2 regions of the Kocuria sp. MNB10 genome follow, and region 2 is predicted to be linked to the other one. Evidence: riboswitches for the same ligand, from Rfam matches in the RefSeq annotation. Region 2 holds a riboswitch; the other holds the start of a gene.
The links. A riboswitch is a leader RNA that binds a small molecule or an ion and turns the genes downstream of it on or off. The one in region 2 is predicted to bind S-adenosylmethionine.

Region 1 (7,725 bases), 1.2 Mb from region 2:
CCGGCCATCGCGGACATGTCCGTGATGCCGATGACCAGGAACGTGTACCCCAGCACGAGCGGGCCGAGCGCCTCCGGCAGGATCACCGTGGTGATGATCTTCCAGCGCGAGACCCCCATGGACCGCGCGGCCTCGATCACCCCGGGATCCACCGTCATGAGGTTCTGCTCCACGATGCGGGCCACCGCGAACGTAGCGCCGATGGTCATGGTGAAGATCGCGGCGTTGGGGCCCAGGCGCGTGCCCACGACCGATTCCGTGACCTGACCCAGGGCGGCCAGCAGGATGATGAACGGGATGGGACGCACGAAGTTCACCAGGAGGTTCAGCGCGGTGAACAGTGGACCGTTCTCCAGGATGCTGCCCCGCCGGGTCACGTAGAGCCCCATGCCCACGGCCAGGCCGATGAGCCCGGCCAGCACGAGGGTCACGGAGACCATATACAGCGTCTGCCCGGTTGCGTCCAGCAACTGCGGGCCCAGAGCAGACCACTCCATCACTCACTCACCTCCCGCACCGTGGTGACGGCGCGCAGACTCTCGACGGCGCGGTCCACGGACTCGTCCGAACCGGTCAGGGACAGCGTGAGCGTTCCGAAGGACTGTGATTGCAGGATGGAGATCCCCCCGAAGGCGATGTTGAAGCTGACACCGTCACGGGCGGCGTCCGAGAGCACGTCCCCGATCCGGTTCTGGTCGGTGACGTCCACCAGCACGAGCCGCCCGGGGTGTTCCCGGCGCAGCTTCTCGATCTCGTCCGCGCGCGGCACGGTGCGCATGACCGAGGAGACGAACTTGCGCGTGGTCTGCGCCCGCGGGTGGGCGAAGACCTCCGCGGTGGTCCCGGTCTCCACCACACGACCGCTGTCCATCACGGCCACGCGGTCCGCGGTGGCCCGCACCACGTCCATCTCGTGGGTGATCAGTACGATGGTGATCCCCAGCTCACGGTTGACGCGCTTGAGCAGACCCAGGACCTCCTGGGTGGTCTCCGGGTCCAACGCCGAGGTGGACTCGTCCGCGAGCAGCAGTTCGGGATTGCTCGCGAGCGCGCGGGCGATCCCCACGCGCTGCTTCTGACCACCCGAGAGCTGCTCGGGGTAGTTCCCGGCGCGCTCGGTCAAGCCCACGAACTCCAACAGTTCCGCGACCCGCGCCTTGCGTTCCTCGGGCTTCCACCCGGCACGCTTGAGCGGGTAATCGATGTTGCCCGCCACTGTGCGTGACGTGAACAGGTTGAACTGCTGGAAGATCATCCCGATCTTGCGGCGGATGGGCGCCAGCTGGGATTCGCTGCGCCCGTCCACACGGTTACCGGCGACCTCGAGCGTCCCGGACGAAATGGGTTCCAGGCCGTTGATCAGCCGCACGAGGGTGGACTTGCCCGCCCCCGAGTAGCCGATCACCGCGAAGATCTCACCGCGGCGGATGTCCAGGTCCACGGAGTCCACCGCGGTCACGGTGCGCGGGCGGCGTTTGGACCCCGTGACGAAGACCTTGCTCACGTCCCGGAAACTGACCAGGGTGTCCGCCGTGGCGGACGGGCTCACTTGGTCTGCTCCTTGAGGTCCTGCGAGTAGCGGGCCAGCAAGTCCTTGAGCTCCTGCTGGTCCACCTTGGTGGGCACCGCGGTGCCCTTGGTCTCGGTCTTCTCCGCGTCCTGGACCTTGTCGTCGTAGTAGAAGCTCGCGACCTTCTTCAGGGTCTCGTTGTCCGCGTTCGCCTCGGTCGCGGCGAAGAGGTTGTCGTACACCTTGGCACTGTCCGCGGTGGGATCGTCCTGAGCCAGCGCGGACTTGGGATCGATGTTCGCGCGGTCCAGGAAGTCGTTGTTGACCACGGAGGCGGCCACGGAGTCCATGGACAGCACGGTCTGCTCGGCGGAGACCGGGCGGACCGTGACCTTGGACTTGGCGGTGTCGATGTCCTGCTCGGTGGGGGCGATCGTGTCCTTGGTGAACTCCACGAGACCCTGCTGGTGCAAGAGGTTCAGGGCGCGGGACAGGTTGATCGAGTCGTTCGGCACGGCGATCTCGTCACCCTGCTTGAAGTCACCCACGGATTTCACGCTCTTGGAGTACAGCCCCAGCGGGAAGATGGACGTGGAGCCCACGGGAGTGATGGTGTCCCCGGCGTTGTTGTTGTAATCGGCGAGGTACGCGATGTGCTGGAACCAGTTCATGTCGATGTCACCGCTCTTCAGAGCGGGGTTCGGCTGGCTGTAGTCACTGAAGTCCACGTACTCGACCGTGATGTCGTTGTCCGCGGCGACCTGCTTCAACGCTTCCTGCACAGGGGTCGAGCCCACGATCCCGACGGTGATCTTGCCGTCCGCGGCCGGGTCCGAGTTGTCGGAGCCGCCGCCGCACGCGGTGAGGGTGAGGCCCAGGGTGGTGGCCAACACGACGGGAATCAAACGCTTGGTTCGCATGATCATGCCTTTCCAGGGGTCTGTGACGGGGACTCGCGGGGCGAACAGTCCCCCCTGGATGAGGGCACAGGGACGGGTACGTGCTGATTTCCGGGGAACCGCACTTGCCGTGATCTGTTGCAACCGCGACCGGATGGTCATCTGGGGCACCCCGCTACGGGAGAGGGTTGCCGTCCGGCCAGCCAGAGCTACGCGCCGGATCTCGTCATCCACCCGGAATTCTAGCATGGCCCTGCCATGGGCCGACGACCGCCGGAAGGGCCCTATGCCATCCCGGCGATACGTTCGTCCGCGCGGGCCCGGGCCCACTCCTCCGCCCCCAGGACGTCCTCAAGGGTGGGCCGCGTGACGCCGTCGTGATCCTCCAGCACACGCTCGACCATGTCCACGATCTGCGTGAAGCCGAGCGCCCCGCGGTGGAACGCGTGCACGGCCTGCTCGTTGGCGGCGTTGAACACCGCGGGCCACGTCCCGCCGCGCGAACCCGCGTGCTTCATGAGCTCCACGGCGGGGAACACCTGCGAATCGAGCGGTTCGAACGTCCACTGTGCGGCCCGGGTCCAGTCGCACCCCGCGGCGGCACCGGTCACGCGGTGGGGCCAGCCGATTCCGAGCGCGATGGGCAGGCGCATGTCCGGCGGGGACGCCTGCGCCAGGGTGGATCCGTCCACGAACTCCACCATGGAGTGCACGACCGATTGCGGATGCACCGTGACGTCGATCCGGTCCAGGGGGACGTCGAACAGTAGGCTCGCCTCGAGCACCTCCAGTGCCTTGTTGACCATGGTCGCGGAGTTCGTGGTGACCATGACCCCCATGTCCCACGTGGGGTGCTGCAGGGCCTGTTCGGGTGTCACGCGCGTGAGCTGCTCGCGCGTCATGCCGCGGAACGGTCCGCCGGACGCCGTGAGCACGAGCCGGCGCACCTCGGAGGCCGTCCCGGAGCGCAGGGCCTGGGCGATCGCCGAGTGTTCGGAGTCCACGGGGATCAGCGCGTCCTCGAGGCCCGTGTCCGCCGCGGCGCGCAGGACGAGCGGACCGCCCGCGATCAGCGATTCCTTGTTCGCGAGCGCCACCCGCCGACCCGCTCCCAGCGCCGCCAGGGTGGGCGCGAGCCCGATGCTCCCGGTGATTCCGTTCAGCACGAGGTCCGCACCCTCCCACTGCGCGATCCGCGCGGCGGCGTCCGGCCCGTGCAGGACCTCGGGTGCCGCCGACGACGACGACGCACGCGCCCGGTCCGCGATCAGCTCACGCAACCGGGCGGCGTCGTCCGCCGTACCGCTCGTGCCCACTGCTCGGACCCCGTACGCCACGGCCTGCTGGGCGAGCAGCTCGAGGTGACCCGCGCCCGCGGCGAGCGCCACGACCTCGAAGGGCTCGTGGGTGGCATCCGAGACGGGCCGGCGCAGCCCCGCGGCCTGGGACACGACGTCGAGGGCCTGCGTCCCGATGGATCCCGTGGATCCGAGGATCACGAGGCGGCGGGGGGCCTGCCGGGTGGCGCGGTCGAAGTCGGGGGTCATGACGGGCGACGAGTTCATCTGCCCAGTATCGCGTGTGCGACGCCCATGATGGTCATCCCGGGCACGCAACAAGGGCGCCACCCGGAGGTTACGCCCTTGTCGGGAGGGTCCGCTCAGGACCCGCGTGGGATTCAGCGACGGCGGCCGACGATGGCGCCGTAGATGAGCAGCACGATGATCGCGCCGATCACGGCGGTAATGATCGTGCCGGGGTGGTACCACGCATCAATGCTACCGATGCCGATGAGGCTTCCCAGCCAGCCGCCCAGGAAGGCCCCCACGATGCCGAGGATGATGGTGACGATGATCCCGCCACCCTGCTTGCCCGGAAGGATCAGCTTGGCGAGCGCGCCGGCGATCAGACCGAGGATGATCCAGCTAATGATGCCCATTTCTCCACCTCTGGTTCTCGTTGTGCGCGTTTGCGGTGTTCCGCAACCGCACGTGGTCAGCGAACTGGTTCACAGTGTAGTACCAGACACCAACGCTACACGGGCCGCCGCGTCCGAATGAAACCGGACACGGCGGCCCGTGTCAAGGGGCGGTGAACCAGGTCAGTGCGAGACTGCCCTCTCCGCTCCCACTCCCGTGAGGGAACGCACTTCCATCTCGGACTGCTTGCGCGGGTCCTCCGGCCGGCGCTCGCTGAGCGAGCCCAGGAAACCGAGCAGGAAGGACGCCGGGATCGAGATGATGCCGGGGTTGGACAGCGGGTAGAACGCGAAGTCCGCGCCGGGGATCATGGAGGTCTCCGATCCGGACATCACCGGGGAGAAGATAATGAGCACCACGGAGATGATCAGCCCGCCGTACATGGACAATACCGCGCCGCGCGTGGTGAAGCGCTTCCAGTAGAGCGAGTAGAGGATGGTGGGCAGATTGGCGGAGGCCGCCACCGCGAAGGCGAGGGCCACGAGGAACGCCACGTTTTGACCCTGCGCGCCAATGCCGCCGGCGACCGAGATCAGGCCGATGACCACCACGGTGGTCTTGGCCACCCGCAGTTCCTGACGCGGGTCCGAGGTGCCCTTCTTGATCACGGACGTGTAGATGTCGTGTGCGAATGACGCGGAGGCCGTGATGGCCAGACCGGCGACCACGGCGAGGATCGTGGCGAACGCGACCGCCGCAATCAGACCCATGAGGATGGACCCGCCGAGTTCGTACGCGAGCAACGGAGCCGCCGAGTTCACACCACCAGGCGCGCCCTTGATCCGGTCCGCACCGATCAGCGCGGCCGCACCGAACCCGAGCACCAGGGTGAAGAGGTAGAACAGGCCGATCAGAGTGATCGCCCAAACCACGGACTTGCGGGCCTCCTTGGCGGTGGGCACCGTGTAGAAGCGCATGAGCACGTGCGGCAGGCCGGCGGCACCCAGGACGAGGGCCAGACCCAGCGAGATGAAGTCCAGCTTGGAGATCTCGCTCACGCCGTACTTCAGCCCGGGATCGAGCATCGCGGGGTTGTTGTTCGTCTCCACGGCCGCGCCGAGCATGGTCGAGAAATTGAACCCGAACAAGGCCAGGATCCACACGGTCATCACGGCCACGCCGGATACGAGCAGGCACGCCTTGATGATTTGCACCCATGTGGTGCCCTTCATGCCGCCCACGAGCACGTAGACGATCATGATGACGCCCACGATCACGATCACCAGGGACTGCCCGGCCCGGGAGCCGATCCCCAGCAGCAGGGACACTAGGGCCCCCGCCCCGGCCATTTGCGCCAGGAGGTAGAAGAACGTCACGGCCAGGGTTGAGATGGACGCCGCGACCCGCACGGGCCTCTGCCGCAATCGGAACGACAGCACGTCCGCCATGGTGAACTTGCCGGTGTTGCGCAGCGGCTCGGCGATCAGTAGCAGGGCCACGAGCCACGCGACGAAGAAGCCGATCGAGTACAGGAACCCGTCGTAGCCCTGCAGGGCGATCGCGCCCACGATACCCAGGAACGACGCCGCGGAGAGGTAGTCACCCGCGATGGCCAGACCGTTCTGGGTCCCGGAGAACGAGCGCCCACCCGCGTAGTAGTCCGCGGCTGTGGCGGTGGACTTGGACGCCCGGATCACGACCACGAGCGTCACGAGCACGAACGCCAGGAAGATCGAGATATTGATCGCGGGGTTGCCCACGGTGGACGTGGCGGCCTCCGCCAGGTGCACCGCGGGTGTCGAGAGGGCGGGGACGGCGATCATGGCCGGGCCTCCTGGTGGTCGTCGGCCCGGTGGCCGGAAGTGGATTCGAGGTCCTCACGCAACGCGGTGGCCTGCGGATCGAGCTTGCGGTTGGCGAAGCTCACGTACGCGGCGGTGATCCCGAATGTGGTGACGAACTGCAGCAGACCCAGGATCAGACCCAGGTTGACGTTGCCCACGACCCGCGTGGACATGAAGCCCGGCGCGTAGATGGCGAGGACCACATAGAGCAGGTACCAGACCAGGAACGCGATGGCCAGGGGGAAGACGAAGGATCGGTGGGTCGAGCGCAGCCGTTGGAACTCGTGCGAACGCTGGACCGCGGGGAAGTCGATGCCCTGGGTTGCCGCGGAACCGTTGGGGTCGACAGGGGGCGTGGACGCCATGTGTGCCTCCTTGTGTGATGATCACCACAGTACGCACTGTGTATCCAATGACACAAGACATGCCCGTCACAACGTCGAAAAACCCCTGAAATCCGCGGTTTGGTTAGCCCACCTTATAATTTTGATCGATCTGTGTATACATTCGGCGTCATGGCGCGCCGCTACGGCCGCATGGCCAGGACGAACTCCACGGCCCGGTCCAGGAACGCGTCCACCTGTTGTTCCTCGTAGCTGCGCTGACCCTGGGCGGATCGAAAGACCGCCGTCCTCACGAGCCGCGGGTCCACCTCGGGTTCACCGCGCAACGCGTCCATGAGCCGGTCGCACAGCACGTCCACGTCCGCCGCCGCGTAACCCAGCGTGCGGTGCGAACTCGGCCGGCGGAAGCGTTCACCGTGCGGGCGGTTGAGCCGCCCCAGCAACAGCCCGGCCAACAGCTCCAGGTGCTCCTCCCAGCGCCGGGCGCCGTGCTCGGCCACGAACGCGGCCTTCTCCCGCGCGAACAGCTCGTCCTCCACGGCGTCCAGATGGGCGTCCACCGCTCCGGGGTCGTAACCGCCCTTGACGCGGTCGAACACGCGCTCGCGCACCTGCCGGCTGCCCAGCCGACGACGCCGCTGCGCCGCCTCCGCGCTCTCGGGTTCACGGTCCGCGTCGGTCGCCCCGGCGGTGTCCGCGGACGCAGCAGAGTCCTCGGCGGTGACGGGGTCCGTGACATCGGCCGGGTCAACGACCGGCTCAGCGACCGTCCCGGGGCCCGCGACCGGGTCCGCGTGGCCACCGGGGGCGGGCGGCGTCGTCGTATGCATGACCGCGGCGAGGCGGTCCAGGAAGTCGTCCACCTGGGCGGGGTCGTAACCCCAGGCCCGCTCGCCGAGGCGATCGAAACGTTGCTGAGTAGTCATACCCGCCCTTTCGCGGCCGGGACGCAACCCGCGAGGGGCGGCGTCCGTGCGTCCCGGGCGCGCGGGCGGTCGGCCCGCGACCGCGTCACCCCAGGACGGTGAACAGTTCGAAGATCACGTAGCCGGTGATCACGGCGAAGACGATGGAGTCGATGCGATCCATCACTCCGCCGTGACCAGGCAGCAGGGTCCCCATGTCCTTGATCCCGATCTCCCGCTTGATCATGGACTCGGAGAAGTCGCCCACGGTGGCCACGACGACGATCGCGACCGCCAGGACCGC
Region 2 (7,725 bases):
CCTCGGGGCCACGCTCGCCGAGATGGCGTTGCGCTTCGGCGTGGGCGCCCGGATCGGCCTCGGTGAGGTCGCCGAGCGGGACGGCGTGGACCTGTTCACGCTGTTGTTCTCCGAGACGCAGGGCCGCGCCGTCGTGGCCGTGCCGCGCTCGGAGGAGGTGCGCTTCCAGGACATGTGCACCGTGCGCCGCTACCCGTTCGCGCGGATCGGCGTGGTGGACACCGAGGCCGGGGCCCTGGACTTCCAGGGCGAGTTCACGGTGGCGCTGGACGAGCTGAAGACCGCCCACGCATCAACCCTGCCCCGTCACTTCGGCTGACGGGCCGGGACCACAGCACGAGAACCCTCGGAGGGAGCCATGTTGGACGACATGCCGCGGCCGGTTCCGCCGCAGCCGTTGCGCACGCAGCGGTTGGAGCTGCGCGCGTTCACACCGGACGAACTCGAGGCCGTGGCCGGGGGCTCACGACTGCCCCAGTTCGCGCCGGGTTTCCCCACCCCCGAGAACGAGGACTGGGCCCGGGAGGCGATCGAGGCCGGTGAGCACTTCTTCACGGAGAGCGACTGCGCCCTGCTCGCCGTGATCCGGCTCAGCTCGGGGCAGATCATCGGCGCCGCGGGGTTCGCGGGACCCGCCATGGACCACGAACTGGAGATCGAGGGGTCCATCGTCCCGGAGCACCAGAACCAGGGGCTGGCCACCGAGGCCTTGCGCGCGCTCGTGGACCGCGCATTCGAGGACCCCGGGATCCGTGCGGTGCACGGCTCCGTCCCGGCCGACCACGAACCGGCACGCCGGGTGCTCGTGCGCTGCGGGTTCGTGAAACGACCCTCCGAGGGTTCGGAGGACACCTACTACCTGCGACGCCCCTGACGAACGGTCACGGATGTACCCCTGGATACCCTTCGACCTGCTCCCCGCGGACACCCTGCCGGAGTGGATCCTCATCATCCTGGCGGTCCTGGACCTGCTCCTGAAGATCCTGGCCCTGGGCTGGATCCCCCACCAGCGCCGTCCGTCCGTGGCGCTCGCGTGGTTGCTCGCCATCTTCCTGATGCCGTACGCGGGGCTCCTGCTGTTCGTGGTGATCGGTTCCACCCGGTTACCGCGTAAACGCATGGCCAAGCAGGCCCGGATGAACCACGTGATCCAGGAGAACACCCCCGAGCACCTCCCGCTGGGGCCCGAGCTCGCCGAGTACCCGGAATGGGTGCGCACCACCGCGGAGCTGAACCAGAACCTGGGTGCCCTGCCCATGGTGGGCGGTAACGACTTCGAGATCCTCACCGACAATCACGATTCCATGGCCCGGATGGCCTGGGACGTGGACCGCGCCACGGACTACGTGCACTTCGAGTTCTACATCGTGGCCATGGACCGGATCTCCCGCGATCTGCTGGACGCCCTGATCCGCGCCCACGAGCGCGGGGTGCGCGTGCGGATCCTGATCGACCACGTGGGGTCCCTGGGCTACCCGGGGTACGCGGAACTGGTCCGCCAGTTCAACCGCTCCGGGGTGCCGTGGCGGCGGATGCTCCCGATCCGCCCGTGGCGTGGTGAGTGGCAGCGCCCGGACCTGCGCAACCACCGCAAGATCCTGGTGGTGGACGGCCAGGTGGCCTACACGGGCTCACAGAACATCATCCACCGCTCGTACAACAAGAAGAAGAACCTGCGGAAGGGCCTCGAGTGGAAGGACCTCATGGTCCGGGGCACGGGATCCGTGGTCACCGAGTTGAACGCGGTGTTCGTCTCGGACTGGTACTCGGAAACCGACGACCTCTTGCTGGACGAGACCCCTGCCGCACTCGAGCACACGGCCGGGCCCATGTACGCCCAGGTGGTGCCGTCCGGGCCCGGGTTCGAGACCGAGAACAACCTGCGCCTGTTCAACCACCTGATCTACAACGCCAATCACCGCGTAGTGATCTCCAGCCCGTACTTCGTCCCGGACGAGTCCCTGCTCCACGCCATCACCACGGAGGCCCAGGCGGGCGTACGGGTGCAGTTGTTCGTGGGTGAGACCTCGGACCAGTTCCTCGCGCAGCACGCCCAGAACTCGTACTACTCCGAACTCGCGCGCGCCGGGGTGGAGATCTACCGCTACAGCTCCCCCACCGTGCTGCACGCCAAGTTCGTGCTCGTGGACGACATCGTCTCCGTGATCGGTTCCTCCAACATGGACGAGCGTTCCTTCGCGCTGGACCTTGAGGTCTCCGTCCTGATCGTGGACGAGTCGTTCCGCACCCGGATGGAGGACGTCGTGGGGCAGTTCCGCGCCAACTCCACCCTCTTGGACCTGGACGCCTGGGAGAAACGCTCGCTGGGGCGCAAGTTCGTGGAGAACGTCTGCCGCCTTACTTCCGGCCTGCTCTGACGCGCCCCGGACGACGACGCCGCGGGGCCGGGTGCGGCGTCGTCCGTCCCCTCGGTGCCGCCCACCCGGGGCGGGCGCGAGCGTCCGTTCCTCGCCCGGGTGCGCGAACGCCGTCGCCGCCCGCAGAGATCGGGGTGGCGACGGCGTCGTCGTGCACGGTGGGAACGGGGCCCGGTGCGGATCAGCCCGCTACGAGCACCGCGCGGCCGTTGAACGTGCGGTTGCGCAGGCCGTCCAGCGCGGAGTTGACCTCCTGTGCGGTGAGCGGGAGCTCCGTGATGGGCGGCTTGGGCAGATCCGTGTCCTGGGCGAGCTTCACGAGCTCCTTGAGCTCGGGCAGACTGCCCACGAAGTTGCCGCGAATGTTCAGCAGGTTGAACGCGGTGAGCGCGGTGGGGAACTGGTACTGGCCCCCGAACAGGCCCACGCTGACCAGGGTCCCGCCGTTGGCCATGGCGAAGAGCGCGGCGTTGGAGGTGTCCCCGTTGTTGACGAGGTCGATGGCCGCGGCAATCTTCTGCCCGCCGGCCCGGACGATGTCGCCCACGAGGTCCTCGCCGCCCACGACCACCGTGGCGGACGCGCCCACCGCCTGGGCGTTCTTCAGCGCGGCCTCGCTCATGTCCACGGCCACGATGTTCTCGTGACCCAGGGCCTTGAGCACCGCAATGGTCATCAGCCCTACACCGCCCGCGCCGATCACGGCCACGGGCTTATCCGCGGGCAGTGGCATGATCTTCTTGACCGCTGAGTAGGAGGTCAGGCCGGAGCAGGCGAGCGTGGCGCCGAAGGACGGGTCGATGTCGCCCAGCGACACCAGGTAGCGCTCGTCCGGCACGTGGACCTCCTCTGCGTAGCCGCCGCGGCGCTGCACCGAGAGGTTGCGCTTCTTCCCGCTGCAGTAGTTCTCGCGGTCCTCCGAACAGGCCTGGCACTCGCCGCAACCGATCCACGGGAACACGATGTACTTGGTGTCCCCGGGCGTCACCGTGGCGTCCGGTCCCGCGGCCACGACCTCCCCCACGATCTCGTGCCCGAGCACCACGGGGTACTGCGCGCCCGCCGCGGTCAGTTCGTAGCGCCCGGCGCTGCCGAGGTCGAAGTACCCGTCCTGGCAGTGCACGTCCGAGTGGCAGACCCCCGAATTGGTCACGCGGATCATGACCGCGGAGCCTTCCAGTTCGGGCCGTTCCACCTCGAGTTCCTGGGCTGCTCCGCCCGGCTCCGTGTGCGCGAAAACCTTCATGGCCACTCCTTCGTTGCGTGTGTGTAAGTCGCCTTATCAGGTGAGCTGTGTCACTACTCTAGGCCGCTACGCCGAGTTGTCCACGGGTCCGTGCCCGTCGCATCGGGGGACGACGACGCCGCTCACGCGCCCCGGTCTCAGGCGCGGGGTTCTGGAGCCGACTTTTGCGCGGCCCGCCGAGCGGCACGGTTGGCCGGCCCCACGGCGGACACCAGCACCGCGACCTGCAGCAGTACACCCACCAGCCCGGCGACGATGCCCCATTCGGGCCACCCCAGAACGAGCAACACGATCGCCGCCACCACGGCACACACGGCCACGGGAACGGACCACCGCACCCTCGGAAGGGCCGCGGCGTGACCCGCGGACCACGCGGCGTCGGACGCGCGCGTGTGCCGGGTCCGGAGGCCCACGGCCCCGTTGCGATCGAGCGAGCCGGCGGCCGCTGCCCTGACGGTCACCACTGTCACGACGCACACCAGGACCGTGCTGAACGACAGCATGATCACTCCGAGCAGGTCCTCGTCCACGGTTCCCTCCGGGTCACGGGCATTTCCTCCACCCTACGACCGTCACGGATCCGGGCACTGCGGATCCGGTGACGTCATCCGCGAACGCCTCCACGGCAAGGTGCTCCGCCGCAGGGCAGAACCCAGTGGGGAATCCTGGTCGTCGTCAGCTGACACAAGGTCATGACGGGGTCGCTCTCTTCCCCATCGCCAGGGATGGGGCGGTCACGGTGACCGGGGTCGACGACGCCGCCCTGCCGGACCTGCGGGACCGGGTGCGAGCGGCGTCGTCGTTGGAGGGAGGTGTCAGCCCACCAGCTCGCGGGACGGCGTGTCCGCGACGGAGGGCTCGCCCACGAACGCGCCGCGGTACTTCGCAGCGGGATGGGTGTCCTTGACCCGGGGACGGCCCTCGCCGTAGAGGGACTCGCGCAGGGTGGTGCCCTCGTACTCGGTGCGGTAGCGCCCGCGCTTCTGCAACTCGGGGACCACGTACTCCACGAAGTCCTCGAAGGAACCGGGGCTCACATGGTAGGCCAGGTTGATGCCGTCCAGGCCGCCCTCGTCCACCCAGGTTTCGAGCTGATCCGCGACGGTCTGCGCGGAGCCCACGAGGACCGCACCCATCCCACCCAGGGCGCAGTGCTTGGCGATCTCCTCGCGCGTCCACTGCTTGTCCTTGGACTGCAGCGTGAACGGGGTCAGGAAGGACTGGATGGAGTCGGTCTTGATGTAGTTCAAGGCCTCGTCCTCGTCGAACTGGGACAGGTCCACGCCGGACCACCCACCGATGATCGCCTGGGAGGCCTCCAGGTCCACGTATTGCAAGTAATCGCGGTACTTCTCCTGGGCCTGCTCGTCCGTGTCCGCGACGACCACGGAGAGCATCGCGTAGATCTTGACGTCGTCACGGCTGCGGCCCTCGGCCTGAGCCCGGTCGCGGATCTTGTCAGTCACGAAACGCGTGAGGTCCGGGCGCAACCCGCCGATGAACACGGCTTCCGCGTGCTTACCCGCGAACGCCTGCCCGCGCGAGGACGCGCCGGCCTGGAAGATCAGCGGTGTGCGCTGCGGGGACGGTGCCGTGAGCCCCGCTCCGGGAACCGTGAAGTGCTCCCCGCTGTGCCGGATGGGATGGACCTTGGTGGGATCCGCGTAGACACCCGTCTCACGGTTCTGAACCACAGCGTCCTCCTCCCACGAGCCCTCCCAAAGCTTGTAGCACACGTCCAGGAACTCCTCCGCGATCTCGTAACGCGTATCGTGCTCAATCTGGCGCGGCAGGCCCTGGTTCTCCGCAGCGGACGGAAGGTAGGAGGTCACCACGTTGAATCCCACGCGGCCCTTGGTGAGGTGATCCAGTGTGGCGTACTTGCGGGCCAGGGTGTAGGGCTGCTCGTAGGTCACCGCGCTCGTCACGCCGAAGCCCAGGTGCTCGGTCACGGCGGCCATGGCCGAGACCTGCATGAACGGGTCGTTGACCGGGAACTGGGCCCCGTCACGCACGGCCGGAGCCGCGGAGTTCTTGTAGATGTCGTAGATGCCCACCACGTCCGCAAGGAACAGGGCGTCGAACTTGCCCCGCTCCAGCAGCTTGGCCAGCCCCGTCCAGTACTCGATGGTGTTGTACTCGGTGGCCCGGGACCGCGGGTGACGCCACAACCCGAAGCTCTGGTGATCCACGCAGGTCATGTCGAACGCGTTGACGGAAATCCGTTTGCTCATCTCGGTCAGCCCCTCAGCAGGAACACGACCCGCGCCCCGTGCACCACCTACGGCGGCCTACCTTGCGGGTCCAGCGCGCTTGTGTGGCGCCGTACTTGCCGCATGCGGTGTGTCATGCGGCCCGATCCTCACCTGGGGCACCCCGCTACGGGAGAGGGTTGCCGTCCGACAAGCCAGGGCTAAACGTCGGCACTCGTGATCGTTGTGGCATCGATCCTAACGGGGATCCCCGGTCCTCGGAAACACCTCGGGTTACGGCACGTCACGACGGCGCCCCGGCGCGTCACACGATTTGCACCCGCGGGCTCCCGGCCCGTTCAATGGTGTGGTTCCCATCCGGAGCGGCTGAGAGACCTGGCTCGTTGACGTCGCAGCAACCAGCCCCACGCGGGCAAGGTGCTAATGCCAGGAACGATGGAGTTGATGAATTGAGCCATATCCTCACGCGCCCGGAATCTGCCGTCGACGCCGCTGCGGTCACCTTCGACCGGGTCGGCAAGTCCTTCCCCGCACACCACGGAGCGCATGTCCACGACGTCCTGAGGGACGTGACCTTCACGGTGCGTCCGGGCGAGATCGTCTCCGTCCTGGGCCCCTCGGGGTGCGGCAAGTCCACCCTGCTACGCGCCGTGGCCGGGCTCGGCACGGCGAGCGAGGGCGAAGTCCGGATCGACGACTCGGTGGTGCGCGAGATCGACCCGCGCTGCGCCGTCGGCTTCCAGGAACCGCGGTTGCTGCCGTGGCGCAGCGTGGCGCGCAACGTGGCACTGGGTCTGCCCCACGGGACTCCCGCCCGGGAAGGGAAGCGGCGGGTGGCGCAGCTGTTGGAGCTCGTCGGCCTGTCCCACCACGCGAATCACCGTCCCTCGGAGATCTCCGGGGGCATGGCACAGCGCGCATCCCTCGCCCGGGCCCTGGCACGGAACCCGCGGGTCCTGCTGTTGGACGAGCCCTTCGGGGCCCTGGACGCCCTGACCCGGATCAGGATGCAGGATCTGCTGCTGGACGTGCACCGCGCCGATCCCACGACCGTGCTCATGGTCACCCACGACGTCGAGGAAGCCCTGGTGCTCTCCGATCACGTGGTGGTGCTCGCGCGGGAAACGGCCACGGGCCCCGCGACCATCGCCGAGATCATCTCCCCCGAGCTGGCCCGCCCGCGCTCCCGCGAGGACAGTGAGATCACCGCGCTGCGCGCCCACCTGTTGGCCTTGCTCGGCGTGGAGCGCTGAGCGCATGGCGCAGTTGTCCCGACGCCGCGCCCTGCAGGCACTCGGCCTGTCCGCGCTGGCGCTGCCCCTGAGCGGATGCGTCATGGAGGGCGAAGGTCCGGGCCGCGGTGTGGCCGGCGGTTCCGCGCACGAGATCTACCTGGACTATGCGACCTACAACCCGCTGTCCCTGATCATCAAGGCCAAGGGCTGGCTCGAGAAGGTCGCCGAGGCCCACGGTCAGACCGTGACGTGGGTGTACTCGGCCGGTTCCAACAAGGCCAACGAGTCGCTACGCGCCGGGGTCGTGGACGTGGGCTCCACGGCAGGTTCCGCCGCACTGCTCGCGCGTGCCAACCGCTCGCCGATCAGGACGATCGACCTGTTCTCACAGCCCGAGTGGTCCGCGCTCGTGCGCACCCCGGACTCCCCCGTGCGCACCGTGGCGGATCTCGCGGGCACGTCCGTGGCCGCGACGAAGGGCACGGATCCGTACTTCTTCCTCCTACAGTCCCTCGGCGCGGCGGGCATGAGCGCCCAGGACGTCACCGTGGTGAACCTGCAGCACGCGGACGGGCGCACCGCGCTGGACACCGGTCAGGTGGCCGCATGGTCCGGACTGGACCCCGTGATGGCCGCCGCGGAGAAGGCGGGGG

Region 1: it holds a riboswitch for S-adenosylmethionine, as region 2 does, so the genes downstream of both, ACW9PK_RS01615 (MetQ/NlpA family ABC transporter substrate-binding protein) here and ACW9PK_RS07085 (LLM class flavin-dependent oxidoreductase) in region 2, are expected to answer to the same signal.

What each region holds. Positions count from the first base shown of each region.
Region 1 is NZ_CM133411.1:365,412-373,136, forward strand. Features, by position in the region: gene ACW9PK_RS01605 (methionine ABC transporter permease) at 1-497, opposite strand, end outside; gene ACW9PK_RS01610 (methionine ABC transporter ATP-binding protein) at 497-1,549, opposite strand; gene ACW9PK_RS01615 (MetQ/NlpA family ABC transporter substrate-binding protein) at 1,546-2,430, opposite strand; SAM riboswitch class IV at 2,526-2,640, opposite strand; gene dxr (1-deoxy-D-xylulose-5-phosphate reductoisomerase) at 2,694-3,956, opposite strand; gene ACW9PK_RS01625 (GlsB/YeaQ/YmgE family stress response membrane protein) at 4,088-4,348, opposite strand; gene ACW9PK_RS01630 (solute symporter family protein) at 4,511-6,151, opposite strand; gene ACW9PK_RS01635 (DUF485 domain-containing protein) at 6,148-6,537, opposite strand; gene ACW9PK_RS01640 (DivIVA domain-containing protein) at 6,699-7,442, opposite strand; gene ACW9PK_RS01645 (phosphatidate cytidylyltransferase) at 7,528-7,725, opposite strand, start outside.
Region 2 is NZ_CM133411.1:1,578,443-1,586,167, reverse strand. Features, by position in the region: gene purL (phosphoribosylformylglycinamidine synthase subunit PurL) at 1-319, shown strand, start outside; gene ACW9PK_RS07105 (GNAT family N-acetyltransferase) at 359-874, shown strand; gene cls (cardiolipin synthase) at 888-2,378, shown strand; gene ACW9PK_RS07095 (alcohol dehydrogenase) at 2,560-3,624, opposite strand; gene ACW9PK_RS07090 (SdpI family protein) at 3,762-4,154, opposite strand; gene ACW9PK_RS07085 (LLM class flavin-dependent oxidoreductase) at 4,440-5,867, opposite strand; SAM riboswitch class IV at 5,945-6,059, opposite strand; SAM riboswitch class I at 6,188-6,279, shown strand; gene ACW9PK_RS07080 (ABC transporter ATP-binding protein) at 6,287-7,090, shown strand; gene ACW9PK_RS07075 (aliphatic sulfonate ABC transporter substrate-binding protein) at 7,095-7,725, shown strand, end outside.